DNA from 3 places in the Enterobacter sp. Taxon_8 genome. Region 1 is predicted to be linked to each of the others. Evidence: predicted binding sites of a transcription regulator. Region 1 holds the regulator's gene; each other region holds the start of a gene.

The links. Region 1 encodes CRP, which controls carbon source genes, mostly activating them, when cyclic AMP is high. Its sites were predicted from a motif close to ATGTGANNNNNNTCACAT; they were not measured.
Region 2: epd (erythrose-4-phosphate dehydrogenase) is a predicted target of CRP. The motif match lies at 7,417-7,434, and genes of this name have one in related genera.
Region 3: AC4IBF_RS06155 (YfcZ/YiiS family protein) is a predicted target of CRP. The motif match lies at 7,808-7,825, and genes of this name have one in related genera.

What each region holds. Positions count from the first base shown of each region.
Region 1 covers NZ_CM177989.1:392,634-403,530, forward strand. The annotation lists gene argD (bifunctional acetylornithine/succinyldiaminopimelate transaminase) at 1-381, shown strand, start outside; gene AC4IBF_RS01785 (YccS/YhfK family putative transporter) at 378-2,465, opposite strand; gene crp (cAMP-activated global transcriptional regulator CRP) at 2,523-3,155, opposite strand; gene AC4IBF_RS01795 (OsmC family protein) at 3,467-3,871, shown strand; gene AC4IBF_RS01800 (phosphoribulokinase) at 3,938-4,807, opposite strand; gene AC4IBF_RS01805 (YheU family protein) at 4,838-5,056, opposite strand; gene AC4IBF_RS01810 (hydrolase) at 5,053-6,075, opposite strand; gene AC4IBF_RS01815 (ABC transporter ATP-binding protein) at 6,188-8,092, opposite strand; gene kefG (glutathione-regulated potassium-efflux system ancillary protein KefG) at 8,231-8,782, shown strand; gene kefB (glutathione-regulated potassium-efflux system protein KefB) at 8,782-10,587, shown strand; gene AC4IBF_RS01830 (YheV family putative zinc ribbon protein) at 10,601-10,801, shown strand; gene slyD (peptidylprolyl isomerase) at 10,896-10,897, shown strand, end outside.
Region 2 covers NZ_CM177989.1:755,411-766,307, forward strand. The annotation lists gene speA (biosynthetic arginine decarboxylase) at 1-1,598, shown strand, start outside; gene speB (agmatinase) at 1,829-2,749, shown strand; gene AC4IBF_RS03680 (OprD family outer membrane porin) at 2,802-4,070, opposite strand; gene loiP (metalloprotease LoiP) at 4,281-5,039, opposite strand; gene tkt (transketolase) at 5,312-7,303, shown strand; gene epd (erythrose-4-phosphate dehydrogenase) at 7,629-8,648, shown strand; gene pgk (phosphoglycerate kinase) at 8,698-9,861, shown strand; gene fbaA (class II fructose-bisphosphate aldolase) at 9,954-10,897, shown strand, end outside.
Region 3 covers NZ_CM177989.1:1,290,173-1,301,069, reverse strand. The annotation lists gene mepA (penicillin-insensitive murein endopeptidase) at 1-194, opposite strand, end outside; gene aroC (chorismate synthase) at 197-1,282, opposite strand; gene prmB (50S ribosomal protein L3 N(5)-glutamine methyltransferase) at 1,343-2,275, opposite strand; gene smrB (endonuclease SmrB) at 2,421-2,972, shown strand; gene sixA (phosphohistidine phosphatase SixA) at 3,019-3,504, opposite strand; gene fadJ (fatty acid oxidation complex subunit alpha FadJ) at 3,714-5,861, opposite strand; gene fadI (acetyl-CoA C-acyltransferase FadI) at 5,861-7,171, opposite strand; gene AC4IBF_RS06155 (YfcZ/YiiS family protein) at 7,418-7,702, opposite strand; gene fadL (long-chain fatty acid transporter FadL) at 8,075-9,358, shown strand; gene mlaA (phospholipid-binding lipoprotein MlaA) at 9,403-10,155, opposite strand; gene AC4IBF_RS06140 (formate/nitrite transporter family protein) at 10,469-10,897, shown strand, end outside.

The DNA.
Region 1 (10,897 bases):
CACGGCTCCACCTACGGCGGTAACCCGCTGGCGAGCGCCGTGGCGGGTGCCGCATTCGACATCATCAACACGCCAGAGGTGTTGAACGGCGTTAGCGCAAAGCGCGAGCTGTTTGTGAAGCACCTGAAAAAGATTGATGAGCAGTACGACGTGTTCAGCGAGATCCGCGGGATGGGGCTGCTGATTGGCGCCGAGCTGAAGCCGCGGTACAAGGGCCGCGCGCGAGACTTTCTGCACGCCGCCGCTCGCGAAGGGGTGATGGTGCTCAACGCCGGGCCGGACGTGATGCGCTTTGCGCCGTCGCTGGTGGTGGAGGATAAGGATATTGAAGACGGGTTAACCCGCTTTGCCGCGGCGGTTGCGAAGATCGTTAAAGGCTAATATTCGGTTCGTTTCAACCGGCGCGTTAACCAAATGCCGTGATGCGGACGCTGACGCCATGCCACCGACGAAATGGTGTGCATGGTGTTCAGATGCCCCAGCACGCGCTGCAAGTGCTGCTCCAGCGTGCTCATTGGCCCGTGGGTCAACGTTTCCGGCGCTTCCAGAATGTTTGAGTCTCCCGACTCGCCCGGCGCGTCATACTCCAGACGCTGCTGACACCTCTGCAACGCAATTTCACATGACTGCAGATAGCGCTGCGCCAGGTTCGGCGTCAGCATCGTGTGCTCGCGCGCCAGCGTGGTCATGGCGTTAATGTGCTCGACGATAAACTGGCTGTGCGTCACCCAGAGCTTCATATCGGCAAGATAGTGCGAGTTAAAGCCTGGCTCCTGCATCGCCTGGTTGAGCGAGTTGAAAAGGGCGTTGTGCGCCTGGTTGACCTTCATGCGCTGATACGCCAGCGGGGACGGCTGCGGGTCGTCGCTCAGGATCAGGCGAATGGCCTGCTGGTCGGCCTCCAGCGCGTCGTGGGCGTTCTGTCTCAGCAGCCCGCTCTGCCATTGCGGCCAGAGCCAGACCATGCCGCCAAAGGCAATCAGGCAGCCGATCAGAGTATCAATCAGCCTGGCGACAATAAACTGTTCGCCATTGAGCGTAAGCAGCTGCAGGGTATATACCGCCGTCACCGTAAAGCCCACCATCGCCCAGCCGTAGTTTTTGCGGATAATTAGATAGCTCACCAGCGTGATCGCCAGCATCCCTGCAAGGGTATAGCCTTCCGGCACGTGGAAGTGCAGCGTCACGCCCGCAATGATCAGTCCGGCCATGGTGCCGCCCGCCCGGTGCAGAATACGCACCCGCGTGGCACCGTAGCCGTTCTGGGTGACAAACAACACGGTCATTAAGATCCAGTAGGGCTTCGGCAGATGCAGCGCCATGCCCATCAGGCTGGCGGTACTGAGCATCACGCTAATCCTTGCGGCGTTGCGCAGGGCGGAAGATTTAAAAGAAAGATAGCTTTTGAGCGCGGGCAATAACGGCAGCCGTTTTTGCTTATCCGCCATCAGGTCTCGTGGATAAAGCGGACGCTGGGTGCGCAACACCCGGGCGATGCGGCTGAAGTGCCAGGCGGCAAACTGTCCGACCGGGTTATCCGGATGCTGGCGGGCGATTTTCTCCAGCGCGCCGAGCTGTTTATCCATGTTAAAGCGCGTCGGGTAGCGGTGGTAGAGAATATCATCGGCCAGCACCCGCAGGCGTGCGGAGACGGTCTGCGCGTTCCAGCGGATCACCGCTTCGGCGTGGCTGCGCTCGACCAGCTTTTGTACCTCCTGCGGGTGGTGCAGGCTCACGGAGATATGTTCCTGTAGATCCAGCCCGACCTGGAAGGTGCGCAGCAGGCGTTTGTACTCGTGGTTCTTGTTGGCGGCGAGCATGTGTAGCTGCTGATAGCACTGGCTTATGAGATCCACCACCTTCTGCTGGCGCGTCAGCAGCGGCGGTAAGGATTTTTCCGGATCGGTATGCTGGGTGAGCAGGGTGTATTTGGCCTCGCAGTAATCCGCAAGCTGCACATAGAGCAGGCTCAGGGATTCGCGCAGCGGCTGTTCCCGCCACAGCCAGAACCAAAACCAGTTAAACAGCCCGTACCAGAGCGTCCCCAGAGCGTAGATCAGCAGCGGCTCCCACACCGGCATATTCCCGGCGAGACTCAGCGTGAAGATGGCCGCAATCAGCGACGCGGGAAGCAGGCGGGCGTGCAGCGAACTGATTTCCGCCGTGACGCCGAGGGTCATCGCCAGCACGGTCAGGATCAGCGGCAGCGGGATATCACGAGCCAGTAAAAGCTGTACGGCGAGGCTACAGCCCGCAAACAGGCAGCCGCCAACGATCAGGCGTTTGAAAAAGCGCTTATGCGGCGTGTCCAGACCGGCGATGTTGCAGCAGGCGGGCACGAGGGAAAACAGCAGGCCCTGCTGAAGATGTCCGAGGATCAGGCCTATGGCCACAGGAAGACACAACACCAGCGTTTGTCGCAGTGCGTAGTTAACTTCCGGGTGATAGATCAGCCTGCGCCACATGGGGAGTAGAGACAAAAACGGCGTGACACCTTGCGATGGCACGCCGTTTAAGCGGAATTAACGCGTTCCGTAGACCACGATGGTTTTACCGTGGGCGGAGATCAGGTTTTGATCTTCCAGCATTTTCAGGATACGGCCTACTGTTTCACGGGAGCAACCGACGATCTGACCAATTTCCTGACGGGTAATTTTAATTTGCATGCCGTCCGGGTGGGTCATGGCGTCTGGCTGTTTCGCCAGGTTCAGCAGGGTTTGTGCGATACGGCCGGTAACGTCCAGGAAGGCGAGGTTACCCACTTTCTCTGAGGTGACCTGCAGACGGCGTGCCATCTGGGAAGAAAGACGCATCAGAATGTCAGGATTAACCTGAATCAGCTGACGGAACTTCTTGTAAGAAATTTCAGCCACTTCACATGCTGTCTTTGCACGAACCCAGGCGCTACGTTCCTGGCCCTCTTCAAACAGGCCCAGTTCACCGATGAAATCGCCCTGGTTCAGATAAGAAAGGATCATCTCTTTCCCTTCTTCATCTTTGATCAGCACTGCCACCGAGCCTTTAACGATGTAATACAACGTTTCCGCTTTTTCACCCTGGTGAATCAGCGTGCTCTTTGATGGGTACTTATGAATGTGGCAATGAGACAAGAACCATTCGAGAGTCGGGTCTGTTTGCGGTTTGCCAAGCACCATGCGCTGTTATCCTCTGTTATAAGCTGTCACCAGAGTCATCAGATGCATCCGGACTCTGGGGTTGCAATCGAATTCTTACCCATACCCTGGGAAGTCGGCTACCGTAACGTTTCGCAGCCAGTAAAGTTTGATGTCCTCTGCATACATGTGTAACGTCAATGTATTACTGTAGCATCCAGAGTGTTTTAGCATAGCTTTCGCCGCGTGTCTCCTGGTGTCTCGCTTCAGCATGATGCAGGTCGCCTTCCATTGCGAGAAATGTAACGCACGCGTAATCTGTCACCAAAAATGCAACGTTGGAGTTTAAGAATATGCAAGCGCGCGTGAAATGGGTTGAAGGTTTAACGTTCCTGGGCGAATCCGCGTCAGGGCACCAGATTTTAATGGACGGTAACTCCGGCGATAAAGCGCCAAGCCCAATGGAAATGGTGCTGATGGCGGCAGGCGGATGCAGCGCCATTGACGTGGTGTCGATTCTGCAAAAAGGTCGTCATGACGTGACGGATTGTGAGGTTAAACTCACCTCAGAACGGCGTGAAGAGGCGCCACGTCTGTTCACCCATATTAACCTGCACTTTGTGGTCACAGGTAAAGAACTAAAAGACGCGGCGGTCTCGCGTGCGGTGGATCTGTCTGCGGAGAAGTACTGCTCTGTGGCATTAATGCTGGAGAAAGCGGTAAAAATCACGCATTCGTATGAAGTGATCGAGGCGTGATTGATGGGGCATCGTGCGTGTTGATGCCCTCACCCTAACCCTCTCCCACAGGGAGAGGGAACATGCTCACGCAATCTGCTTCCCTTCCATCAGTCGCTCCACCAGCGGCGTCATGATGAGCTCCATCGCCAGCCCCATTTTTCCGCCCGGCACGACCAATGTATTCATGTGCGAAATAAACGAGCCCTGCAGCATGGCCAGTAGCCAGGGGTAATCAATGCCTTCGAGATTGCGGAAATGGATCACCACAAAGCTCTCATCCAGGGATGGGATACTTTTGGCGGCAAACGGGTTGGAGGTATCCACCGTCGGCACGCGCTGGAAGTTGATATGGGTGCGGGAGAACTGCGGCGTCAGGAAGTTGATGTAATCTTCCATGGAGCGTACCACCGAGTCCATTACCGCCTCTCGCGAATGGCCACGTTCGCTCATGTCGCGCGTCAGCTTCTGGATCCACTCCAGGTTCACGATAGGGACCACACCGACCAGCAGGTCCACGTGGCGCGCCACATCGTGTTGCGGGGTGACCACGCCGCCGTGTAATCCTTCGTAAAACAGGACGTCAGTGGGTTCCGGCAGCGGTTGCCATGGGGTAAAGGTTCCCGGCACCTGATTCCAGGGAACGGCTTCATCATAGGTATGCAGATACTTGCGGGACTGCCCTTTGCCGCTCTGACCATACTCGATAAAGGTTTGTTCCAGCAGGCCGAAGTCGTTGGCCTCCGGGCCGAAGTAGCTGATGTGTTTACCCAGATCGCGCGCCTTACGGATGGCCATGTCCATTTCAGGACGCGTGTAGCGGTGAAAGCTGTCGCCCTCGACCTCCGCCGCACGGAGATTCAGCTGGGCGAAAATCTTGCGAAATGCGAGGCTTGTGGTGGTGGTTCCCGCACCACTCGACCCCGTAACGGCTATAACCGGATGTCTGGCAGACATAGCAACTCCCTGACTGAAAAGGGTGGAAGATCAGCCGTGAAACGCGTTGCGGGGCATGATATTGACCGTCTCATGCAGTTCTGACCACACCAGCACCACGTCGCCGCTTTTCAGCTGGCGCTTTACATCGTTGACCTTTTGCTCAAGCGAGCGTTCCTGTTCACCATAATCGGTGCCTTCGCGTAATACAAAGCTTTCAATCAGATTATCGAGCGTTTCGGGAGCCAGATCCTGCCAGGGAATAATCATTTTGCACCGTCCAGATAAGGGGTTAGCCAGTCAGGAATACGCGCCTCAAGCCACATTTTCGGGCGGCGCAGCGTGCCGCCGATAAACCCGACGTGGCCGCCGTGCTCGGTCAACTGATAGTGAACGTTGTCGGGCAGGAATTCCTGCGCGGGGATCGAGTGATGATCCATAAACGGGTCATCTTTGGCATGAATAATCAGCGTTGGCTGCGTGATCTTGCTGAGCAGCGGCATGGCGCTGCACTGACGATAATAGTCAATCGCATCGGCGAAGCCGTGAATTTTCGCGGTGATCAGGTCGTCGAACTCGCGAATACGGCGTACCTTTTTCAGCTGGCGCAGGCTGACCGGCAGGGTATCCGGGTAGGCCTTCAGTTTACGTGCCGCATTGGCCTTCAGGAGGTTGAGGAGGTAACGCTGGTAGACGCGGGAGAAGCCTTTATCCATATGGTAGCTGCACTGCTCGAGCATAAACGGCGCGGAGACAATGACGGCGGCCTCCAGCGGCACGCTTTCGCCCTCTTTGGCCAGCAAGCAGGCCAGCATATTGCCGCCCAGCGAGTAGCCCACGGCGGCCGTTGGCACGGTGCCATAATTTTCACGCAGCCAGTGTAAAAACCACGTCCCGTCTTCTGTTTCACCCGAGTGATAAATGCGTTTCTGACGATTCGGTTCGCCGCTACAGCCGCGAAAATGCATCACCACGCCGAGCCAGCCGCGCGCCTTTGCCGCCTCAATTAGCCCATGGGCATACGGGCTGTGCAGGCTGCCTTCCAGGCCGTGAAAGACCACCAGACGCGGCTTATGGCGAGCCTGTTCCGGCGCTTCGCTCCAGGCGAGATCCAGAAAATCACCGTCTGGCAGGTCAAGCCGTTGCCAGTGCGGGGTGAACTGAACCTTGCGGCGGATCAGTCGCGGCAGCATGGTCTGCAAATGGGGATTGGCCACGCCGCGCATAGGCACGAACTCAGTGCTGTCTTCGACCGCAATGTCGAAGTCTGATGGGATGATTTGGGTCATAAGCGCGATGCTGATTCTTGTCGGAAATTTACGATACTTTCCGAATTGTACCCCGTTTAAGCTGGATTTCCGAACCCGGTACGGATTCTGTTCTTAAAACGGGGTAAACAGGTCAGTCAGCCTGCAGCATCGCTTCCAGCTGTTCCTGCGCGTCGAGCCACGCCATCTCACACTCTTCAAGGCTGGATTTGGTCTTCGCCTGGGTTTGCAGGCAGTCCGTCAGTTCAGCTTTACGGCTCTGGTCATACAGGCCGCTGTCGCTGAGCTTCTCTTCAACGGTAGCAAGCGTGGCGTTGAGCTTTTCCATCTCTTTTTCGAGACGGGCAATCTCTTTACGCAGCGGCTGCGTCTGGGTGCGCAGCTCCGCTTCACGGCGTTTCTGGTCTTTACGTGCCTGCGCGCTGTTGGCGTTGTCTTTCGCTGACTCCTCCGGCTGGTTCTCCTGCTTCTGCACGTCCGTCAGCCACTGCTGATAGTCTTCCAGATCGCCATCGAACGGTTCCACTTTGCCATCGTGCACTAAGTAGAGATCGTCCGTGGTGGAGCGGATCAGGTGGCGGTCGTGCGAAACCACCACCAGCGCGCCTTCGAACTCAATCAGCGCTTCGGTCAGCGCCTGACGCATATCGAGATCCAGGTGGTTGGTCGGTTCATCGAGCAGCAGCAGGTTCGGACGCTGCCAGACGATCAGCGCCAGCACCAGACGGGCTTTTTCGCCCCCGGAGAAGCGCTCGGTGTTTTCAGTCACCTTATCGCCCTGGAAGCCGAAGCCGCCGAGGTAGTCGCGCAGCTTCTGCTCCATCTCCTGCGGCGCCAGACGCGCCAGGTGCTGAATCGGGGATTCATCCGCGCGTAAAAATTCCAGCTGATGCTGGGCGAAATAGCCCAGCTTGATGCCCTTCGCCAGGCCGATTTCACCCTTGACCGGGTTAAGCTCGCCCGCCAGCAGTTTGATCAGCGTCGATTTACCGGCGCCGTTGCGTCCCAGCAGGCCAATACGTGAACCCGGCACCAGGTTGAGCTTGATGGAGTCGAGAATAATGCGGTCGGCATAGCCCGCGCTGACTTTTTCCATCTTCAGCAGCGGGTTCGGCAGGCTTTCCGGGGCGCGGAAGCTGAAGTGGAACGGGTTATCCACGTGCGCCGGGGCGATCATCTCCATGCGTTCCAGCATCTTGATGCGGCTCTGGGCCTGCTTCGCTTTTGAGGCTTTGGCCTTGAAGCGATCCACGAAGCTCTGCAGGTGTGCCACGCGCTGCTGCTGGCTTTCGTACATGGACTGCTGCTGGGCAAGACGCGTCGCGCGCTGGCGCTCGAAGGAGCTGTAGTTGCCGGTGTACTCGAACATCGTTTGCTGTTCGATATGAATGATTTTATCCACCACCGGGTCGAGGAAGTCGCGGTCGTGGGAGATCAGAATCAGAGTGCCCTGATAGCTCTTGAGCCACTTCTCCAGCCAAATAACCGCATCGAGATCGAGGTGGTTAGTCGGTTCATCGAGCAGAAGCAGGTCAGAGCGGCAGATCAGCGCCTGCGCCAGGTTGAGGCGCATACGCCAGCCGCCGGAGAAGTCGCTGACCGGGCGTTCCAGCTGTTCATTGCTGAAGCCCAGGCCGTGCAGCAGGCTGGAGGCGCGGGAGCGAATGGTCCACGCGTCAATAGCGTCCAGCTTGCCGTGAACCGTGGCAATGGCGTGGCCGTCGTTGCGCTCGTTAGCGGCGTTAAGTTCCGCCTCGAGCTTACGGTACTCACGGTCACCGTCGATAACATAGTCGAGTGCCGGTTCGCTCAGCGCCGGAGTCTCCTGGTTTACCCAGGCGAGCTGCCAGTTTCCCGGGAAGGTAAAGTTACCGCCATCCGCGCTAATCTCGTTTTTCAGCAGCGCCAGCAGGGTGGATTTACCACAGCCGTTTTTGCCGACCAGACCCACTTTTTGGCCTGGGTTGATGGTAGCAGTGGCGTTATCCAGCAGGACGCGCACGCCGCGACGAATTTGTAACGAGGAGAAAACAATCATAGAAGCGCCGTATGTTCCGACTATGTTAATTTGTCATTATGATAATGTAAGGTGTGGGCCATTTTCCGCACCGGGCCGCCATGGTAGCCCAAAACAACAACGATACACAAAAACAGAAACAAGACCGGGAGGGGAATGATGTCTCAGACAGCAAAAGTGCTGCTGCTGTATGCCCATCCGGAATCTCAGGACTCGGTGGCAAACCGGGTGCTGCTTAAGCCGGCCACACAGCTCAGTAACGTGACGGTGCACGATCTCTACGCGCACTATCCTGATTTCTTTATTGATATCCCTTACGAGCAGGAACTGCTGCGTCAGCATGACGTGATTGTGTTCCAGCATCCGCTTTATACCTACAGCTGTCCGGCGCTGCTCAAAGAGTGGCTGGACCGCGTGCTGAGCCGGGGTTTCTCCAGCGGGGTAGGGGGCAATCAGCTGGCGGGAAAGTACTGGCGTAGCGTGATTACGACCGGTGAACCCGAAAGCGCTTACCGCCACGACGGGCTGAACCGCTATCCGATGAGCGACATTCTGCGGCCTTTTGAGCTGACGGCGGCCATGTGCCGTATGCACTGGATGAGTCCGATTATTGTCTACTGGGCCCGTCGTCAGGATCCTAAAGAACTGGCCAGCCACGCCAGAGCCTACGGTGAATGGCTGGCGTCACCGATTCCGGCAGGAGGTCGTTAATGGAAGGATCGAATTTGCTCCTCGCCGGGGTGCTGTTTTTATTTGCGGCCGTCGTCGCTGTGCCGCTTGCTGCACGTATTGGTATCGGTGCGGTACTGGGGTATCTGCTGGCGGGGATCGCGATTGGCCCCTGGGGACTGGGATTCATCAGCGATGTAGATGAAATTCTTCACTTCTCCGAACTGGGCGTGGTGTTCCTGATGTTCATCATCGGCCTTGAGCTGAACCCTTCTAAATTGTGGCAGCTCCGACGCTCCATCTTTGGCGTGGGTGCCGCGCAGGTGGTGTTCAGCGCCGCGATTCTGGGGGGCCTGTTAATGCTGACGAATTTCTCCTGGCAGGCGGCGGTGATAGGCGGGATAGGCCTTGCGATGTCGTCGACGGCGATGGCCCTGCAGCTGATGCGCGACAAGGGGATGAACCGCAACGAAGCCGGTCAGCTGGGTTTTTCGGTGCTGCTGTTCCAGGATTTGGCGGTCATCCCGGCGCTGGCGCTGGTGCCGCTGCTGGCGGGCTCCGGGGACGATCACTTCGACTGGGCAAAAATTGCCATGAAGGTGCTGGCCTTCGCGGGCATGCTGATTGGCGGACGTTTTCTTTTACGTCCGGTGTTCCGCTTTATTGCCGCGTCGGGCGTGCGCGAGGTCTTTACGGCCGCGACGCTGCTGCTGGTGCTGGGGTCGGCGTTGTTTATGGATGCGCTGGGGCTGTCGATGGCGCTCGGGACCTTTATCGCCGGGGTGCTGCTGGCGGAGAGCGAGTATCGGCACGAGCTGGAAATTGCCATCGATCCCTTCAAAGGGCTGCTGTTAGGCCTGTTCTTTATTTCGGTGGGGATGGCGCTCAACCTTGGCGTGCTCTATACCCATCTGCTGTGGGTTGTGGTGAGCGTAGCCATCCTGGTAGCGGTGAAAACGCTGGTACTGTACGCCTTGGCGCGCATTTACGGCTTGCGCAGTTCGGAACGCATGCAGTTTGCCAGCGTGTTAAGCCAGGGAGGTGAGTTTGCGTTTGTGCTGTTCTCTACCGCCTCCTCCCAGAAGCTGTTTAAAGACGATCAGATGGCGCTTTTGCTGGTGACGGTCACGCTGTCAATGATGACCACGCCGCTGCTGATGAAGCTGGTGGATAAACTCCTGTCGCGCCGCCTGAACCCGTCAGACGATGAAGACGAAGCGCCGTGGGTGGAAGATGATAAGCCTCAGGTTATCGTGGTGGGCTTTGGCCGCTTCGGACAGGTGATCGGACGTTTGCTGATGGCGAACAAAATGCGCATTACGGTGCTGGAGCGTGATATCAGCGCGGTCAACCTGATGCGCAAATATGGCTATAAGGTTTACTACGGCGATGCGACCCAGCTCGAGCTGCTGCGCTCGGCGGGGGCAGAAGCTGCAGAGTCCATCGTGATTACCTGTAACGACCCGGAAGACACGATGAAGCTGGTGGATATGTGTCAGCAGCATTTCCCGCATCTGCATATTCTGGCGCGTGCGCGGGGACGTGTTGAAGCTCACGAATTATTGCAGGCGGGTGTGAAACACTTCTCCCGTGAGACATTCTCCAGTGCGCTGGAGCTGGGGCGCAAGGCGTTGATCTCGCTCGGCATGCATCCGCATCAGGCGCAGCGCGCCCAGATGCACTTCCGCCGGCTGGATATGCGGATGCTGCGCGAGCTGATGCCGGTACATACCGATACGGCGCAGATCTCCCGCGTGCGGGAAGCGCGTCGCGAGCTGGAGGAGATCTTCCAGCGCGAGATGCAGCAGGAAAGACGCCAGCTCGATGGCTGGGATGAATTTGAATAAAGGGTAACGAAAGATGGCTGTACGTAAACGCTTTATCGCGGGTGCAAAATGCCCGACCTGCCAGGCGCAAGATACCCTGGCGATGTGGCGGGAAAATAATATTGATGTTGTTGAGTGTGTTAAGTGCGGTCACCAGATGCGTGAGGCCGACAAAGAGGCCCGCGATCACGTTCGCAAAGAAGAGCAAGTGATCGGCATTTTTCATCCAGACTAGCGATATGCTCTGAGTTTTTTTAAGCTTAAGGGTACACGGGTGCAGATTTCCGCTACAATCTGCGCCAGCAATTTTCCCACGCTCAGGAGATATCAT
Region 2 (10,897 bases), 360 kb from region 1:
AGGTGAACCAGCACCGCCGCGTAATTGAATCTCTGATCCACTCCGGCGAGCCGCTGGGTCTGGAAGCAGGTTCCAAAGCGGAACTGATGGCGGTTCTGGCGCATGCGGGCATGACCCGTTCAGTGATCGTCTGTAACGGCTATAAAGACCGTGAATACATTCGTCTGGCGCTGATTGGCGAGAAGATGGGCCACAAGGTCTATCTGGTTATCGAAAAGATGACCGAAATCGCCATCGTGCTGGAAGAGGCCGAGCGTCTGAACGTGGTGCCACGCCTTGGCGTGCGTGCGCGTCTGGCGTCACAGGGTTCCGGCAAATGGCAGTCCTCCGGCGGCGAAAAATCCAAGTTCGGCCTGGCGGCAAACCAGGTACTGCAGCTGGTGGAAATCCTGCGCGAGCGCGGTCGTCTGGACAGCATTCAGCTGCTGCACTTCCACCTCGGCTCGCAGATGGCCAACATTCGCGATATTGCGACCGGCGTGCGTGAGTCAGCGCGTTTCTACGTTGAGCTGCATAAGCTTGGCGTAAATATTCAGTGCTTCGACGTGGGCGGCGGCCTGGGCGTGGACTACGAAGGGACCCGCTCGCAGTCTGACTGCTCCGTGAACTACGGCCTGAACGAATATGCGAACAACATCATCTGGGCTATCGGCGATGCCTGTGAAGAGAACGGCCTGCCGCACCCGACGGTGATCACCGAATCCGGTCGCGCGGTCACCGCGCACCATACGGTGCTGGTCTCGAACATCATCGGCGTTGAGCGCAGCGAAACCACCGAAGCGACGCCGCCGGCAGACGATGCGCCGCGTTCCCTGCAGAGCATGTGGGAAACCTGGCAGGAGATGCACGAGCCGGGCACGCGTCGTTCCCTGCGCGAATGGCTGCACGACAGCCAGATGGACCTGCACGATATTCACGTGGGCTATTCTTCAGGCACCTTCAGCCTGCAGGAGCGCGCGTGGGCGGAGCAGCTCTATCTGAACATGTGCCATGAAGTGCAGAAACAGCTCGACCCGAGCAACCGCGCGCACCGTCCGATTATCGACGAGCTGCAGGAGCGTATGGCGGATAAGATTTACGTCAACTTCTCGCTGTTCCAGTCGATGCCGGATGCCTGGGGTATCGATCAGCTGTTCCCGGTTCTGCCGCTGGAAGGGCTGAACCACGCCCCGGAACGTCGCGCGGTGCTGCTGGACATTACCTGCGATTCCGACGGTGCTATCGACCACTACGTTGACGGCGACGGCATCGCAACGACAATGCCAATGCCGGAATACGACCCGGAGAACCCGCCGATGCTGGGCTTCTTTATGGTCGGCGCGTATCAGGAGATCCTCGGCAACATGCATAACCTGTTCGGTGATACCGAAGCGGTGGACGTGTTCGTGTTCCCTGACGGCAGCGTGGAAGTTGAGCTGTCCGATGAAGGGGACACCGTGGCGGACATGCTGGAATACGTTCAGCTCGATCCGAAAACCCTGCTGACACAGTTCCGCGATCAGGTGAAAAACACCGGTCTGGACGACGCGCTCCAGCAGCAGTTCCTGGAAGAGTTTGAAGCGGGTCTGTACGGATATACGTATCTGGAAGACGAATAGTCGTTGATGCCCGGTGGCGCTGCGCTTACCAGGCCTACGAATGTAGGCCGGATAAGGCGAAGCCGCCATCCGGCAGAATGCTATACTCACTTGAACCCGTATGCATTACCGGCGATAATTCGCCCTAATAAGCGATTTACGAATCAATCCCTTCCTCGTCGGGTTTAACGACGCGGAGGGGATTTTTTTTCATCTGTTTTTAATGTATCGACTTTAAAAGAGGTCAGGACATGAGCACTTTAGGTCATCAGTACGATAACTCTCTGGTATCTAACGCGTTTGGTTTTTTACGCCTTCCGATGAACTTCCAGCCGTACGACAGCGACGCTGACTGGGTGATCACCGGCGTGCCGTTCGATATGGCGACATCTGGCCGCGCGGGTGGTCGTCACGGCCCGGCGGCGATCCGTCAGGTTTCCACTAACCTGGCCTGGGAGCACAACCGCTTCCCGTGGAACTTCGACATGCGCGAGCGCCTGAACGTGGTGGACTGCGGTGACCTGGTGTATGCCTTCGGCGACGCGCGTGAGATGAGCGAAAAGCTGCAGGCGCACGCCGAGAAGCTGCTGGCTGCCGGTAAGCGCATGCTCTCCTTCGGCGGCGACCACTTCGTGACCCTGCCGCTGCTGCGCGCCCACGCGAAGCACTTCGGTAAAATGGCGCTGGTACACTTTGATGCGCATACCGACACCTACGCGAACGGCTGTGAGTTTGACCACGGCACCATGTTCTTTACCGCGCCGAACGAAGGTCTGATCGACCCGAACCACTCCGTGCAGATCGGTATTCGCACCGAGTTCGACAAAGATAACGGCTTCACCGTGCTGGATGCGGGTCAGGTTAACGACCGCGGCGTGGATGACATCCTCGCTCAGGTGAAGCAGATTGTGGGTGATATGCCTGTCTATCTGACCTTCGACATCGACTGCCTGGATCCGGCATTTGCTCCCGGTACCGGTACGCCGGTCATCGGCGGTTTGACCTCAGATCGTGCCATCAAGCTGGTGCGCGGCCTGAAGGATCTGAACATTGTCGGGATGGACGTGGTGGAAGTGGCGCCTGCCTATGACCAGTCCGAGATCACTGCGCTGGCCGCAGCGACCCTGGCACTGGAAATGCTCTACATTCAGGCAGCTAAAAAAGGCGAATAAGCCTCGCCTGGCGTGAAAAAAAACCTCTCTATTGAGAGGTTTTTTATTGCCTTTAGAACACGTTAAACGGGTATTCCACGTAAGCGCGGATCTCGTCCCCGCCCACGTTGTACTCGCTGGCATTGCTGGAGACGCGCAGGACGGAGTAGCGCAGTTTAAGCTTCAGATCCTTAGCCGGACCATCCTGCACCTGGTACTGGATCTGGTTAAACCACTCGTGCTCTTTGCCGTTGCTGGTTTCAGAGGTTTTGATGTTATCGCCACGCACGTAGGCGGTGGTCCAGCTCAGGCCCGGTAAGCCAAGGCCGCTAAAGTCCAGACCGTAGGAAGCCTGCCATGAACGTTCATCTTCGCCGTTAAAATCTGACCAGTAGGAGTTCGCCAGCCAGATGGTGTTACCACCGTCACCCACGCCGCCCTTGTCACGATAGCCGCCGTAGTTGTAGCCGGTGCTGCCGCTGCTCTGCTGGTACGCTACTTTGAACGTGTGAATATCCCAGATGTAGCTCGCCGCCAGGCTCCAGATAGCGTTGCTGCGGCCCGTATCGAGGCTGTCCGCGTAACCCTGGTCGAGACGGGAGTTATAGCCGTTGAAGTCGAGCACCAGCTGCTGTCCGGTGCTGAACGGCTGCTTGAAGTTCAGGCCCAGGTACTGCTTGTTCATCACCTCTTCATTATGAGAGGCGTAAAGCGCGCCGCTGAACTGGTCGTTAAACTGGTAGCTCGCGCCGCCGAAGGAGAGGCTCTTCAGTCCGCTGTCGTGGCGATCGTCACTTTTACGCTGCTCGTCGGTGAAATAACCGGCGTTGATTTCCAGACCGTCGATCTCTTTTGAGGTCAGCATAGCGCCGGTGTAGCTTTCAAACAGCAGGCGAGAGCTGTCGGCATTGACGATAGGCAATTCAGGACGCTGATTCCCGTAGCTCAGTACGGTATTCGAGATGCGCATTTTGGCGGTTGCGCCAAACTTTGCCAGATCGGATTTTGCCCGGCCGTCGTCTTCCTGCTTAAAGAAGTCGATGCCGCCTGCGCCGCTTTTGCCGCGACCGCCGTCCAGGCGCACGCCGTATTGAGCAATACCGTCCACACCAAAGCCCACCAGCCCTTCGGTATAGCCGGATGCAAACGTGGCGATGATCCCCTGACCCCATTCGGCTTTGTCCTGCTGGCCCTGATGGTAGTCGCGGCTGATATACGCATTGCGGAAAAACAGGTCCAGACGGCTGTCGTCAATAAAACCCTGGCTGTCGGATTGCTGGCTTGCAGCGGCAGGTAATGCGGCAAATAAGCTTAAAGCAACTAATGATAATTCTTTTTTCACGGAGGGAACGTCTCTGTCTGGATATATTAATTTGAATAACTGCGGAGGTGATAATTACCGGAAAAAGTGACCTTTGCAATAATTATGTGACCAGACATTTCAATGTCATAGGGCAGATTTGGCGGGGCTTTCAGGGGTGTTATCGATACGTGCTGTTAAGTTAACAATTCATGCGAAATAAAAAGGAGGCAAAACTGCCTCCTTCTGAAATTATTTAATTCCGTCTGCGGCCATACGGTCGCGAATATGCTGTGCGCGTTCTTCTGAGGCCGGGTGATCGTCAAACATGGAGCTTTGACGTCCGGCTTCCAGCTTGGCCAGTTTTTCGAAGCTGGTGGCTAAGCCTGATGGATTAATGCCGCGTTTGCGCAACAGATCGTAGGAGTAGTCATCCGCCTCGGACTCCTGACGCTGTGAGAACTGAGAGTTAACCAGCTTTTCACCCACGTCCCCAAGCTGTGACTGCGACAGGCTGCCAACGATACCGCCTGCAGAGGCCGCCGCTGCGCGGATGGCATTGGTGCCCAGGGCAACCTGCATCCCTTTCTTCACGTGGCCCAGGGCAACGTGGCCCATTTCATGGCCGATAACCGCTTCCACTTCATTGTCGGTCATCATGTCCATCAGTCCGCTGTAGACGCGGATACAGCCGTTCGCCATCGCGAAGGCGTTGACGTCTTTCGCCATGTACACCTTGTAGTTCACCGGCTGGCCGTTGATGTTATCGCCCAGCGCGGAAGCAATCTTATTCAGACGCTGCGTGTAGGTACTGTTGGCCGGCGCAAGCGTGGCTTTTCCGTCCATATCTTTACAGGCCTGGTCGCTCAGCGCTTTCACCTGCGCATCGCTCAGGGAATAGGCCTGAAAGGCCTCTGCCCCTGACGTCATCAGACCGTTAGAATCCATATTCTGACAGCCGCTCAGCAGGAGCGTTGTACCCAGGGCCAGCACTATTGCACGCATTTTCATGAGGTTGCTTCCGTACTCGTTAATCTGAATAAAATCCGAAAAGGTCACCGTCAGCGAAGCCGGTGTCGGGCTAAGTATAAGGAATATCTACAGGGCCGGGCGAGTAGATTGCGCAACATGCGAGCATGATCCAGAGATTTCTTAAGCTGCAAAAGAATGGTCCATGTACATGGCATGCCGCTTGGGTTACATTGTTGGCACTTTTTTCCGGCGTAGCCCAAAACGCGCTGTCGTCAAGGGCATGGCCTTTAACAGTCCGATCTGGAGTTAAAATGTCCTCACGTAAAGAGCTTGCTAATGCTATTCGTGCGCTGAGCATGGACGCAGTTCAGAAAGCCAAATCCGGCCACCCAGGGGCCCCTATGGGTATGGCTGATATCGCCGAAGTCCTGTGGCGTGATTTCCTGAACCACAACCCGCAGAACCCGTCATGGGCTGACCGCGACCGCTTCGTGCTGTCCAACGGCCACGGCTCTATGCTGATCTATAGCCTGCTGCACCTCACCGGCTACGATCTGCCTATCGAAGAGCTGAAAAACTTCCGTCAGCTGCACTCCAAAACTCCAGGTCACCCGGAAGTGGGCTACACCGCTGGCGTAGAAACCACCACCGGCCCGCTGGGTCAGGGTATTGCTAACGCCGTGGGTATGGCGATTGCAGAGAAGACCCTGGCGGCGCAGTTCAACCGGCCTGGTCACGACATCGTTGACCACTTCACCTACGCGTTCATGGGCGACGGCTGCATGATGGAAGGCATTTCTCACGAAGTGTGCTCCCTGGCAGGTACCCTGAAGCTGGGTAAACTGGTTGCGTTCTATGACGACAACGGTATCTCCATCGACGGTCACGTTGAAGGCTGGTTCACCGACGACACCGCAGCACGTTTCGAAGCCTACGGCTGGCACGTTGTGCGTGGCGTTGATGGTCACGATGCTGACTCGATTAAACGTGCAGTGGAAGAAGCGCGCGCGGTGACGGACAAGCCGTCCCTGCTGATGTGCAAAACCATCATCGGCTTCGGTTCACCGAACAAAGCGGGTACGCACGACTCCCACGGCGCGCCGCTGGGTGATGCAGAAATCGCACTGACCCGCGAAGCGCTGGGCTGGAAACACCCTGCATTCGAAATCCCATCAGAGATTTACGCTCAGTGGGATGCAAAAGAAGTAGGCCAGGCGAAAGAAGCGGCCTGGAACGAGAAGTTCGCTGCTTACGCGAAAGCCTTCCCACAGGAAGCGGCTGAATTCACCCGTCGTATGAAAGGTGACATGCCGTCTGACTTCGACGCGAAAGCGAACGAGTTTATCGCTAAGCTGCAGGCGAACCCGTCTAAAATCGCGAGCCGTAAAGCGTCTCAGAATGCGATTGAAGCGTTCGGCCCATGGCTGCCAGAATTCCTGGGCGGCTCCGCTGACCTGGCGCCATCTAACCTGACTCTGTGGTCTGGTTCTAAGCCAATCAACGAAGATACTGCCGGTAACTACATCCATTACGGTGTACGTGAATTCGGTATGACCGCGATTGCCAACGGTATCTCCCTGCACGGCGGTTTCCTGCCGTACACCTCTACCTTCCTGATGTTCGTTGAATATGCCCGTAACGCCGTGCGTATGGCGGCGCTGATGAAACAGCGTCAGGTGATGGTCTACACCCACGACTCCATCGGTCTGGGCGAAGACGGCCCAACTCACCAGCCGGTAGAGCAGGTGGCTTCCCTGCGCGTGACCCCGAACATGAGCACATGGCGTCCATGTGACCAGGTTGAATCCGCGGTGGCGTGGAAATACGGCGTTGAGCGTAAGGACGGTCCAACCGCGCTGATCCTCTCCCGTCAGAACCTGGCGCAGCAGGAGCGTACCCCTGAGCAGCTGGCAAACATCGCTCGCGGTGGTTACGTGCTGAAAGATTGCGCGGGCCAGCCTGAGCTGATCTTCATCGCTACCGGTTCTGAAGTTGAGCTGGCTGTTGCCGCATGGGAAAAACTGACTGCCGAAGGCGTGAAGGCGCGCGTGGTCTCCATGCCGTCTACCGATGCGTTTGACAAGCAGGATGCCGCTTACCGTGAATCCGTTCTGCCTAAAGCGGTTTCCGCGCGTGTGGCAGTGGAAGCGGGTATCGCTGATTACTGGTTCAAATACGTGGGCCTGAACGGTGCCATCGTCGGTATGACCACCTTCGGTGAGTCTGCTCCGGCAGAGCAGCTGTTCGAAGAGTTCGGCTTCACCGTTGAGAACGTTGTCGCGAAAGCGAAAGAACTGCTGTAATCGCCGTTTTGCCCGGTGGCGCTACGCTTACCGGGTCTACAAATGGCTCGAAAGTAGGCCGGGTAAGCGCTAGCGCGCCACCCGGCTTTTTTTGCGTCATTATTCCACCTAAAATGTGACGCAAGTCATATAGCTCGCTTATTCATCTGGACAGACATTCCTTTTATTCCCCGATTCGCTTATTCTTGCTGAAGCGTTTCAGTCGATTAAATGTTCGACAATTGACCAATCAATCGCAGTTTGTGACAGCAAGGATTCCCCTTCGGGCGTAGCTGGATTACTCTTTCAGCCACCTCAAACTCAGGGATTGCTTTGCAGGAGATCTATGACCGTACGCGTAGCGATTAATGGCTTCGGTCGCATCGGGCGTAACGTGGTTCGTGCTTTGTATGAATCCGGACGTCGGGCGGAAATAACCGTGGTGGCAATCAATGAACTGGCGGATGCTGCGGGCATGGCGCATTTATTGAAGTATGACACCAGCCACGGACGTTTCGCCTGGGATGTGCGCCAGGAAAGAGATCTGCTTTTTGTGGGTGATGACGCTATTCGTGTTCTGCATGAGAACAGCATTTCCGGGCTACCCTGGCGTGAACTGGGTGTGGATGTCGTGCTTGACTGTACCGGTGTTTATGGCAACCGCGAACACGGCGAAGCGCATCTGGCTGCAGGCGCGAAAAAAGTCCTGTTTTCTCATCCCGGCAGTAATGACCTCGACGCGACAGTCGTGTTTGGCGTCAACCAGCATGAGCTGCAGGCCGAACACCGCATTGTTTCCAACGCCTCCTGTACCACCAACTGCATTATTCCGGTCATCAAACTTTTAGACGATGCGTATGGCATTGAATCCGGCACCGTGACCACGATTCATTCCGCAATGCACGATCAGCAGGTTATCGACGCCTACCATCCGGATTTACGACGCACTCGCGCGGCGAGCCAGTCAATTATTCCGGTAGATACGAAACTGGCGGCAGGGATCACCCGAATTTTTCCGCAGTTTAATGACAGGTTTGAAGCGATTGCCGTGCGTGTTCCGACGATTAACGTTACCGCAATCGACCTTAGCGTGACGGTAAAAAAACCTGTAAAAGCCTGTGAAGTCAACCTGTTGCTGCAAAAAGCGGCACAGGGGGCATTTCATGGTATAGTTGACTATACGGAATTACCGTTGGTCTCAGTAGATTTTAACCACGACCCGCACAGCGCCATCGTCGATGGTACGCAAACGAGAGTCAGTGGGGCACACCTTATCAAGACGCTGGTCTGGTGTGATAACGAATGGGGCTTTGCTAACCGAATGCTCGACACCACGTTAGCAATGGCCGCTCAAGGTTTCAGGTAAGACGCATCGTGCGTCTGCAAAACTTTAAGAATCAACGAGAGGATTCACCATGTCTGTAATTAAGATGACCGATCTGGATCTGGCTGGTAAACGCGTTTTCATCCGTGCCGATCTGAACGTACCGGTTAAAGATGGCAAAGTGACCAGCGACGCGCGTATCCGTGCATCTCTGCCAACCATCGAACTGGCTCTGAAGCAGGGCGCGAAAGTGATGGTCACCTCCCACCTGGGTCGTCCAACTGAAGGCGAGTACAACGAAGAGTTCTCTCTGCTGCCAGTGGTTAATTACCTGAAAGACAAACTGTCCAACCCGGTTCGCCTGGTAAAAGATTACCTGGACGGCGTTGAAGTGGCTGCCGGTGAACTGGTTGTTCTGGAAAACGTTCGCTTCAACAAAGGCGAGAAGAAAGACGACGAAACCCTGTCCAAAAAATACGCTGCACTGTGCGACGTATTCGTGATGGATGCCTTCGGTACTGCTCACCGTGCACAGGCGTCAACCCACGGTATCGGTAAATTCGCAGACGTAGCGTGTGCCGGTCCTCTGCTGGCTGACGAACTGGAAGCGCTGGGTAAAGCACTGAAAGAACCAGCTCGTCCGATGGTGGCTATCGTTGGTGGTTCTAAAGTTTCTACCAAACTGACCGTTCTGGATTCCCTGTCTAAAATCGCTGACCAGCTGATCGTTGGCGGTGGTATCGCGAATACCTTCGTTGCCGCTCAGGGCCACAACGTCGGTAAATCCCTGTACGAAGCAGACCTGGTTGACGAAGCCAAACGCCTGCTGGGTACCTGTGATATCCCGGTTCCAACTGACGTTCGCGTCGCGACCGAGTTCTCCGAAACCGCAACCGCGACCCTGAAATCTGTAAACGACATCAAAGACGAAGAGCAGATTCTGGACCTGGGCGACGTTTCTGCACAGAAACTGGCTGAAATCCTCAAAAACGCAAAAACTATCCTGTGGAACGGTCCTGTTGGCGTGTTCGAATTCCCGAACTTCCGCAAAGGTACTGAAATCGTTGCTAACGCTATCGCAGACAGCGAAGCGTTCTCTATCGCAGGCGGTGGTGACACCCTGGCAGCAATCGACCTGTTCGGTATCGCTGACAAGATCTCCTACATCTCCACTGGCGGCGGTGCATTCCTCGAATTCGTGGAAGGCAAAGTACTGCCAGCAGTAGCAATGCTCGAAGAGCGCGCTAAGAAGTAAGCCATTCAAGGGCAGGGAAACCTGCCCAATTTTCAGCGCGCTTTTAAGAGCTCGCACCTTTTCTAACGGCCGAAGATACAGGACTAAGCAACATGTCTAAAATTTTTGATTTCGTAAAACCTGGCGTTATCACTGGTGATGACGTACAGAAAGTGTTCCAGGTAGCTAAAGAAAACAACTTTGCTCTGCCAGCAGTTAACTGCGTGGGTACCGACTCCATCAACGCCGTACTGGAAACTGCTGCTAAAGTTAAAGCTCCAGTTATCGTTCAGTTCTCTAACGGCGGCGCTGCGTTCATCGCAGGTAAAGGCGTGAAAACTGACATTCCTCAGGGTGCTGCAATCCTGGGCGCTATCTCTGGTGCGCACCACGTTCACCAGATGGCTGAACACTACGGTGTTCCAGTTATCCTGCACACTGACCACTGCGCGAAGAAACTGCTGCCGTGGATCGACGGTCTGCTGGACGCGGGTGAAAAACACTTCGCGGCAACCGGAAAGCCACTGTTCTCTTCTCACATGATCGACCTGTCTGAAGAGTCACTGCACGAAAACATCGAAATCTGCTCTAAGTACCTGGCGCGCATGGCCAAAATGGACATGACCCTGGAAATCGAACTGGGCTGCACCGGCGGTGAAGAAGACGGCGTGGACAACAGCCACATGGACGCTTCTGCCCTGTACACCCAGCCAGAAGACGTTGATTACGCTTACACCGAGCTGAGCAAAATCAGCCCACGCTTCACCATTGCAGCGTCCTTCGGTAACGTACACGGCGTTTACAAACCAGGTAACGTGGTTCTGACCCCAACCATCCTGCGTGATTCTCAGGAATACGTGTCTAAGAAACACAACCTGCCGCACAACAGCCTGAACTTCGTCTTCCACGGCGGTTCAGGTTCTTCTGCTCAGGAAATCAAAGACTCCGTAAGCTACGGCGTTGTGAAAATGAACATCGATACCGATACCCAGTGGGCAACCTGGGACGGTATCCTGCAGTACTACAAAGCGAACGAAGCTTACCTGCAGGGCCAGCT
Region 3 (10,897 bases), 900 kb from region 1:
TGGTCGGTACGCATCACCTGATAGGTCTCCGATTGCAGCGGAAGTTCCTGCGCGCCCACGATACAGCCGTTGGAAAAAGCGCCGATCGACTGCGCGCTCCCCGCCACCGGATGGGTGATTTTTTGCCACGGTGTGGCGGCCAGACTGGCTCCACTGGCCAGCAGCGCCAGCAGAGCAATTGCGGTTTTTTTCATGTTTACCAGCGTGGAATGGTGGTCGTCACATCCGCATTCTGCGCGCGCTGGCGCAGGAAGTGATCCATCAGCACGATCGCCAGCATCGCTTCTGCGATCGGCACCGCGCGGATCCCCACGCACGGATCGTGACGTCCTTTGGTGATCATCTCAACTTCTTCGCCATCGCGGTTAATCGTGTGGCCCGGCACGGTAATGCTGGAGGTTGGCTTCAGCGCGATGTTGGCAACAATCTGCTGCCCGCTGCTGATCCCGCCCAGGATGCCGCCCGCGTGGTTGCTCTGGAAGCCCGCTTTCGTGATTTCGTCGCGGTTCTGGCTGCCGCGCAGGGATACCACGTCAAAACCGTCGCCAATCTCAACGCCCTTCACCGCGTTGATGCTCATCAGCGCGTGGGCGATGTCGGCGTCGAGACGGTCAAATACCGGCTCGCCCCAGCCTGGCGGGACGCCATCGGCCACCACGGTCACTTTCGCCCCGATGGAGTCGCCCTCTTTTTTCAGGCCGCGCATCAGTTCGTCCAGCGCGTCCAGCTTGTCGGCATCGGCACAGAAGAACGGGTTTTGCTCGACCAGATCCCAGTCTTTGATCGCCAGCGGAATGTCGCCCATCTGGGTCAGACAGCCGCGGATAACGATGCCAAATTTCTGCTGCAGGTATTTTTTGGCAATGGCGCCAGCCGCCACGCGCATTGCGGTTTCACGGGCGGAAGAGCGTCCGCCGCCGCGATAGTCGCGGAACCCGTACTTTTGTTCGTAGGTATAGTCGGCGTGGCCCGGACGGAACACGTCTTTGATGGCGCCGTAGTCCTGGGAGCGCTGATCGGTGTTTTCGATCAGCAAACCGATGCTGGTGCCGGTGGTGCGGCCTTCAAAGACGCCGGAGAGAATTTTGACCTGGTCCGGCTCGCGACGCTGCGTGGTGTAGCGAGAGGTGCCCGGACGACGACGGTCGAGGTCGTGCTGTAAATCGGCTTCGGTCAGTTCGATGCCTGGCGGTACGCCATCAACGATACAGCCCAGCGCCAGCCCGTGTGACTCGCCAAAGGTGGTCACGCGGAATAACTGTCCAATAGTGTTTCCTGCCATCACGGCTCCGATGTTGTTGTTTGTGTTTGAGCGTTGTGAAACGGGCCGAAGCCCGCTGGATTAATCTTTATAGATGCTGAAGTGTTCGCGCGCGTCGAGCAGCTGCGCTTTGGTCAGCATAAAGACGCCGTCACCGCCGTTGTCGAACTCAAGCCAGGTGAACGGCACATCCGGGTACTGCTCTATCAGATGTACCATGCTGTTGCCCACTTCACAAATCAGAACGCCGTCGTCGGTCAGATAATCCGGCGCGCAGGCCAGAATGCGGCGGGTCAGCTTCAGGCCGTCAGAGCCAGAAGCCAGACCCAGCTCCGGCTCGTGGCGGTATTCGTTCGGCAGATCGGACATATCTTCCGCATCGACGTACGGCGGGTTGGTGACGATCAGATCGTACTGCAGCGTCGGCAGATCGCGGAACAGATCGGAGCGAATTGGCGTAACGTGATGGATCAGGCCGTGCTCTTCAATATTGTGTTCGGTCACGGCCAGCGCGTCGGTGGAGATATCGACGGCGTCCACTTCCGCTTCAGGGAAGGCGTACGCGCAGGCAATCGCGATGCAGCCGCTGCCGGTACACATATCGAGAATGTGCTGCGGCTGATGGCCGATCAGGCCTTCAAAGTGGTTGTTAATCAGCTCACCAATCGGCGAGCGCGGCACCAGCACGCGTTCATCGACATAGAACTCGTGGCCGCAGAACCAGGCTTTGTTGGTTAGATAGGCGACCGGAATACGCTCGTTCACGCGACGGATCACGCGCTCAACGATGCGGTGTTTTTCGCTGGAGGTCAGGCGCGCGGTGCGCATGTCTTCCGGGATATCCAGCGGCAGGTAGAGTGACGGCAGCACCAGCTGCACGGCTTCATCCCATGGGTTATCGGTACCGTGACCGTACCAGATATTGGCGGCGCTGAAGCGGCTAACCGACCAGCGCAACATGTCCTGTATGGTATGCAGCTCGTTTACTGCTTCATCGACAAATATTTTATCCACTCTTTCCTCCAGGGCATGCTCGCATAATTTTCGGCGGCTAGTTTGCCATGAAGACGGCGATAAATCAGCAATGACGCGTCGCGCTTGAGGTTAAAAAATGCGTTTAGTCGGGTACACTATCGGAAATACGAGATGAGAATGACGAATGAAAAAGAAAACATCGCTCAGCGAGGAGGATCAGGCGCTCTTCCGACAGCTGATGACCGGGACGCGTAAGATCGCGCAGGACACCATCGTTCATCGCCCGCAGCGTAAAAAAATCAGCGAAGTCCCGGTCAAACGCCTGCTGCAGGAGCAGGCCGATAACAGCCACTATTTTTCAGATGAATTTCAGCCGCTGCTTAATACGCAAGGGGCTGTTAAGTATGTACGCGAAGACGTCAGCCATTTTGAGCTGAAAAAATTACGCCGCGGGGATTATTCGCCGGAGCTGTTTCTCGATCTCCACGGCTTAACGCAGATGCAGGCCAAACAGGAGTTGGGGGCATTGATCGCCGCCTGCCGTCGCGAACATGTTTTTTGCGCCTGCGTAATGCATGGCCACGGTAAACATATTCTCAAGCAACAGACGCCCCTGTGGCTGGCGCAGCACCCGCACGTGATGGCTTTTCATCAGGCACCGAAAGAGTACGGCGGAGATGCCGCGTTGCTGGTGTTGATTGAAGTGGAAGAGTGGCAACCGCCAGAGTTGCCCTGACAGAATGGCGGGAAGCACATTGCACCCCGCCATATCGCACGTCACGTCAGATCGCTTTTGCCATCTTCAGGTTGCACGGACTCATTTGCCAGTTGAAGACACCTTTGCCCGTTTCGTCGAGAGAAACATTGGCAATAGCGGATGTCGTGAACATAGGCGGGGTCTCGCCAGGGCAAAGCTCAGATACCAGATAGCCAACCAGTGGCAGGTGGGAAATGACCAGCGCTGAAGCGACACCTTCATTGCACAGCGCCTGAAGATAAGCGCTGACAAGGCCTACATCGCCACACGGGGTGAGTTCAGGGAGAACATCCACGCTGGATGGTAGGTTCATACACTCCCCTACCACGTCCAGCGTCTGTTCTGCACGCAGGAACGGACTCACCAGAACGCGTTCGATGTCCACTTTTTGACCGTTAAGCCAGGTCGCCATCAGACGAGATTCGTCGCAGCCACAGACGGTCAAAGGACGTACTGAGTCACTGGCGGCATCGAGTGCCGCGTCGCCGTGACGCATGATAAAAACTTGCATATTGCACCGCTTTTGTTAACCAGAATCACCGGCGTTAACTACCCGCGATAAATGCTGAGAGGTAGAAAACCCGATGGCCGGGCATTGTGCCTGATCCATTCGGTGAATGAAACGCTGTTTTTTACCTCAATGGCGTAAGTATAGTCAATCTCTGTTTACAAAATCGCCAGAACAGGTTCCTTCACCTCAGGATTTACCCTTCTTTGACCTCAGCTTACGAGGACAGTTTCCCTTGCTGGCCAAAATGTCTGGCCCCGTTCCGCCATCTGCAATAATTGGTCACACGGTGTAAACCGTGGACCATACTGCGAAGCCAGACGTTGCAGGATTGCAACCACTTCACCCGCGCCGAGCGTATCCATGTAACGGAACGGGCCGCCAAGGAACGGCGGGAAACCAATGCCAAATACCGCACCAATGTCTCCATCGCGCGCGCTCTTGATCGCCTGCTCACCAAAGCAGCGCGCCGCTTCATTGAGCATCATCATCACGCAGCGCTCAGCGCACTGAACGGCGGAGAGTTTTCCCTGACCAGAAGTCGTAATAAGTCCATAAACCGAAGGGTCGACCTGTTTCCTGCTTTTACGCCCTTTCGCGCCGTAAAGATAGAAACCGCGTTCATTTTTTCTGCCTTTGCGATCGTCCTTCAAAATCGCAGAAACAATATTTGCAGGTGGGCTGAAACGATCGCCATATGCGGCTTCCAGCACTGGTATAATTTTAGTGCCGGTGTCTATTCCCACCTCATCCAAAAGTTGGATTGGACCTACGGGGAAACCAAACTTTACCAGCGCCTCGTCGACGTGCTCGATCTTCTCTCCCTCCGTCAGCAATCGCATGGCTTCATTAATATAGGGAGCCAGAATGCGGTTAACGTAGAAGCCGGCCTTATCTGCTACTACGATCGGCGTTTTCCCCTGCTTCTTCGCAAGTTTGACTACCGTGGCGATGGTTTGCGGACTGGTCGTCGCGTGTGGAATGACTTCCACCAGCGGCATTTTTTCGACCGGGCTAAAGAAGTGCAGCCCAATCACCTGCTCCGGACGCGCGGCTTTCGCCGCGATATCGCCAATCGGTAATGACGACGTATTGGAAGCAAAAATGGTATGCGGAGCACAATGTTGCTCAACGTCTGCCACCATCTGCTGCTTAAGCGCCAGATCTTCAAACACGGCTTCAATCACCAGATCGCGGTGCGCAAAACCGCTGTAATCCGTCGTACCGGAGATCATCGCCAGGGTTTTATCACGCTCGCTTGCTTTGATATGGCGGCGTTTCACCTTTTGATCAAGGTTCTGCCAGCTGTACTGCAGCGCGTGGTTGATACCCTTCGGATTGATGTCTTTGATACGTACAGGTAATTTGCCTTTGCTGGCGGTAACAAAAGAGATACCGCCGCCCATGAGCCCCCCACCCAGTACGCCAATGGCACGCAGCGGTGCAGGCTCAGCCTCGCTGCCGGGATCTTTTTTCACGTCCGTGCTGGCGAAGAAGATGCTGCGCAGCGCCTGTGACTGCGGCGTCATCGCCAGTTCGCCGAAGGCTTTGGCCTCCGCGGCATAGCCGCTGCTGCTTCCCTGCGACAGCCCGGTTTCGATCACTTCCAGGATCCGCTTTGCCGCCGGGTAGTTGCCTTTGGTTTTTTGTTCAGTCTTTTTGCCCACCATGTTGAACAGAAGCGTTCTTCCCAGCGGGCCAGCCAGCACGCGCTCGCGTACCGGCAAAGGACGTTTTGCCTGACGCCCTTTCAGCGCCAGCTCAACGGCGGCCTCCAGCAAAATGGACTGCGGCACGACGTCATCGACCAGACCGGCTTTTAGCGCCTGACGGGCACGCAGCTGTTTACCGGTCAAGATCATCTCCAGCGCCGTGCTGACGCCCACGAGGCGCGGCAGCCGTTGCGTTCCGCCGGAGCCAGGCAGCAGGCCCAGCTGCACTTCCGGCAGGCCCAGAATGGTTTTTGCATCGTCAGTACAAATCCTGCTGTGACATGCCAGCGCCAGCTCAAGCCCGCCGCCCAGACAGGCGCCGTGGATCGCTGCGATAACCGGGATCGGCAGGCTGTTGATCTCCGACATTACCTGCTGGCCCTGACGCGCCAGCTCTTCGGCTTCCAGTGCGTTTTGCGCCCGGTCGATCATGTTGATATCCGCCCCGGCGATAAAGTTGTCGGGTTTGGCAGAGATAAACACCAGGCCGCGAATGGCTTTGTTTTCGCGGATCTGCTTTAGCATCGCGCGCACCTGAACACCAAATTCGGCCTTCAGGGTATTCATCTTTTCATCAGGCACATCAATAGTGATAACGGCCACGTTATCGAGGCGAACCGTCAGATTAAATGCAGATGGCATATCCATTATTCAGCCTCCAGAACCATTGCTGCGCCAAGGCCACCCGCCGCACAGGCGGTAACGAGGCCAAACCCGCCGCCCCGGCGACGGAGTTCATGTAATGTTTGCGTGATCATTCGCGCACCGGTGGCGGCAAACGGATGACCGTAGGCGATAGAACCACCCAGCACGTTGAACTTACTCTGATCCACTTCGCCTGTGGCATGGGCGCGGCCCAGCACATCGCGCGCGAAACGCTCGCTTGCCAGTAGCTGAACGTTTGCCAGAGTCTGCGCGGCAAACGCTTCATGCATATCAATCAGGGTTAAATTAGCCATCGTCAGCCCCGCGCGCTCCAGCGCCAGCGGCGTCGACCATGCCGGACCTAACAACATGTCCTGCCAGACATCAATGGCGGTGAAGGCATAGCTGCGTAAATAGCCCAGGGGAGTGATGCCCAGCTCTTTCGCGCGGGATTCGGTCATCAGGATCACGGCGGCGGCCCCGTCCGTCAGCGGCGTACTGTTCGCCGCCGTCACCGTGCCGTGCTTGCGGTCAAACGCCGGGCGCAGCTTTGCGTAATCCGCCAGCGTCGAGGTGCCGCGAATATTGTTATCTTCCGCAAGCGGTTCGCGATAGGGCGGAATGTAGGCGGTCATGACCTCGTCGGTCAGCTTGCCTTCCGACCAGGCTTTTGCCGCAAGCTGATGCGAGCGATGCGCCAGCGCATCCTGCTGTTCACGGGTAATGCCGTAGGTTTTCGCCATCTGCTCGGCGGTATCGCCCATGCGCAGGCCAGTGGAGTATTCCGCTACGGCAGGTGGCACGGGCATCAGATCGCGCAGACGTAAACGTGAGAAGAGTTTGAGTTTCTGACCCGTCGTACGGGCTTTGTTGGCATCGACCAGGATACGCGCCAGCTTTTTACTGACCCCAATCGGCAGCACCGAAGAGGAGTCTGCCCCGCCCGCAATCCCGGCGCGGATAGTCCCCGCCATCAGGCTTTCGGCGACGTTCGCCACGGCCTGGAAACTGGTTGCGCAGGCGCGACTGACGCTGTAGGCATCGGTGTGCACATTCATCCCGGTACCAAGGACGATTTCCCGCGCAATGTTGGGGGCTTCAGGCATCTGCACGACCTGACCGAACACCAGCTGTTCGATGACCTCAGGCGGAATTTCGCTGCGAGCCAGCATCTCCCCCACTACCATTTTCCCCAGGTCAACGGCCGGTATGCCATGAAACGCCGTTGCCTGACGCGCAAATGGCGTTCGCAATCCACTGACTATGGCAATGCGATCGCCCTGACGGGTAATTAGCGGTAATGCCTGACTCATAACACTCCCCTGTAAAAAATTTTTCGCAAACATAAAGTGGTCTGACCTGATAATAGTCTTAACCATTTTTTTACATTCAGCCAATCGGGGAAACGAAAAAGTGCGAGCTAAAACACAGAGAAGAAAAAGAAAATGCCCCTGCATGGCAGGGGCATTTGTGCGGTTTGTTGCCGGGTGGCGGCGTTGCCTTACTCGGCCTACACGATCGTAGGCCCATGCAAGCAAAGCGCCGCCGGGCAAAAAGGATTAACGCAGACCCAGCTGGAAAATCAGCGTTTCTGCTTCGCAGGCGAAAACAAAGTCGATGTCCAGCTTCACGCCGCCTTCCACTTCGGTAAAGGTCGACTTGATTTCACACGGATCGGATTCAACATCACGCGCACGCTTGCTCAGCGCGGCCAGGGTCTCTTCCGCTTCGGCACGGTTAGTGAACACACGGCTGTAAGACGCGGTGCAATCGGAGTTGTCCATGATGGTCCCAACATCCATACAGCAGCAAACCGGGGTTTCATCAGCACTGCATTTACTCATAGCTCAATTTCCTCTGTATTCGCGCAGCGCGCGAGATAAACACGATGCTGATATTTTACGCCCCGGCGCGGGCTCTCTCCAGCCGTTAATGGCGCAAAAACGGATAAGTGACCAATATCACACTAAAAAATGATCCAGAACAAAAACCACCCTTTTGGGTGAGTCGCGATGGTCACAATTTTGCCAACCAGATCTCGTTTCGCGAAACATGTTTGAAAATATTAATAAACAAACTTGCAACATTCTGGCTGGTCAGACCTATACTCTGGCCACTGGTCTGATTTGTCTGTCATACCTCAGACCCTACACTTCGCGCTCCTGTTACGGTATGTAACAATTATTGAATAAAAATAACTCAATGAGGTTATGGTCATGAGCCAGAAAACCCTGTTCAACAAGACTGCGCTGGCAGTCGCAGTGGCACTCGTCTCCACTTCCGCCTGGTCAGCGGGCTTTCAGTTAAACGAATTTTCTTCCTCTGGCCTTGGCCGTGCGTATTCCGGGGAAGGCGCTATTGCTGATGATGCGGGTAACGCGAGTCGTAACCCCGCGTTGATCATGATGTTCGATCGTCCGACTTTCTCTGCCGGTGCGGTTTATATCGACCCTGATGTCAACGTTTCTGGTAAGTCGCCTTATACGGGTGCGAGCCTTAAAGCGGACAACATTGCCCCAACAGCATGGATCCCCAACCTGCACTTCGTTGCGCCCATTAACGAACAGTTTGGCTGGGGTGCATCCGTAACGTCTAACTACGGCCTGGCTACCGAGTTCAATAACAACTACCCGGCTGGTGAATACGGCGGTAAAACAGACCTTACTACGCTGAACCTCAACCTGAGCGGTGCGTATCGCCTGAACGATAACTGGAGCTTTGGTCTGGGCTTTGATGCCGTTTACGCCGATGCCAAAATCGAACGTTATTCCGGGGAACAGACTGCGCGCCTGCCTAAAAACAGCAATAAAATTGCCAGTCTTGAAGGTGATGAGTGGGGCTATGGCTGGAACGCCGGTATCCTCTACGAGCTGGACAAAAACAACCGTTGGGGCCTGACCTATCGTTCCGAAGTGAAAATTGACTTCGACGGCGATTACAAGAGCGGCATCCTGACGCCTGTGAACAACCTGGTTCCTGGTGCGGGTACAACCATTCCTTGGGGAACGTCCAACCAGACCGTTCCAGGTTCACTGTCACTGCATTTGCCAGAAATGTGGGAAGTGTCCGGTTACAACCGTGTTGCGCCGCAATGGGCTATCCACTATAGCCTGGCCTATACCAGCTGGAGCCAGTTCCAGGAGCTGAAAGCGACCGGAACCAATGGCCAGACGCTGTTCTATAAGGACGAAAGCTTCCACGACGCCTATCGTATTGCGTTGGGTACCACCTACTACTACGATAAAAACTGGACATTCCGCTCCGGTATCGCATTTGACGACAGCCCGGTTCCGGCAGACAAACGTTCCATTTCCATTCCGGATCAGGACCGTTTCTGGTTAAGCGCGGGCGCGACGTATGCGTTCAACGAGAATGCATCCATCGATGCGGGCGTATCTTATATGCACGGTCAGAAAGTGACGTTCCAGGAAGGCCCTTACGAGTTTACCTCTGAAGGTAAAGCCTGGCTGTTCGGTACGAACTTCAACTACGCGTTCTAATCGCGACAGAATCAAAAAAGGTGAGCATTGCTCACCTTTTTTATTTACTCAGAATCGATATCTTTTAGTTCGTTCTCGATCGCCTTCGCGTTTGGATTCTCTTCCGGCTTCAGCTTACCGCCGTTGGCAATAAAGTCATGATTCTGGAAGTACGCTTCACGTACCATAATGTACGGGTCAGAAGACTGGCGCAGCAGGCCATCAGAGTCGAGCAATTGCGCGCGGGTTTCAATCCCTTCTACCGTCCATTTACCCACCGACAGCGGCCAGGTCAGCCATGACAGAACCGGATACAGCGTATCGACCATATCACCGCCGTCATCACGCACGGTGAAGCTGCCATAGAACGGCAGATGAACGTAAGGGCCGTAACCGACACCATAATGCCCCAGCGTACTACCAAAACGGTGCGGCTGTTCACGCTGAAGTTTCGGGTTCGCCATGCCTGCGACGTCAATAAAGCCGCCCATCCCCAGAATGGAGTTCAGGAAGAAGCGGGTAAAGTGGACCATCCCCTGGTAGGGGTCGCCCTGCAGGAAGTAGTTCACCATTACCGCAGGCTCTTCGAGGTTGCTGGTAAAGTTACTTAACCCGTTACGCGCGGGCTGTGGAACATAATCGCGCCATGCCACTGCCACCGGGCGAACCACATACGGGTCCAGCACGTTGTAGTTTAAGCTATACATGGAGCGGTTAAATCCTTCGAGAGGATCGGAGCGGCCCGTTTGCTCCCCAGAGCTGGCGCAGCCCACAAGCATCGTCGCGCCCAGCGCAAGCGCCGACAGCCGAAGTTTCATAAATATCTCCCTGTTCAGTATGGCTATCGTTGATTGCCATCCGTAACGGAGCCTGATGCTCCGTCTGTAAACGTGCAAGCGATTGTAACAGCACGTTTACCGATGTCTATGAGCACAATTACGGGCAGTAACCAGCGTGACTCTGATCTCAGCATAGCCTGGCTTTTAGAATTCGTTTCGCTGGCAATTTTATAATGCCTTTGAAAGAGATGTATCACCTTTGTTGTCATTGCTGCCAATTTAAGAGCATCCCCACAGGCATCCCGACAAAAGCCGCTACGCTTAACAGAAAGATCAATCTCCGGGAGCATATATGAAAGAAGTGGGCGAAGAAAAAATTGGCGAGAGCAATGAGGAACTTGAAATTGAAAGCGAGGAGAAAGCGCGCGGCGAGAAAATAGAAATTGACGAAGATCGCCTCCCTTCCCGCGCGATGGCCATTCACGAGCATATCCGCCAGGACGGTGAAAAAGAGATGGAGCGCGACGCGATGGCTCTCTTCTGGTCAGCCATCGCTGCAGGGCTCTCAATGGGAGCATCTCTGCTTGCGAAAGGGATATTTCATGTGCAGCTGGAGGGCGTACCCGGCGGTTTTTTACTCGAGAACCTCGGTTATACCTTCGGCTTTATTATCGTCATCATGGCCCGCCAGCAGCTATTTACTGAAAACACGGTGACCGCGGTTCTGCCGGTGATGCAAAACCCCACACTCGGGAATTTCGGTTTATTGATGCGGCTCTGG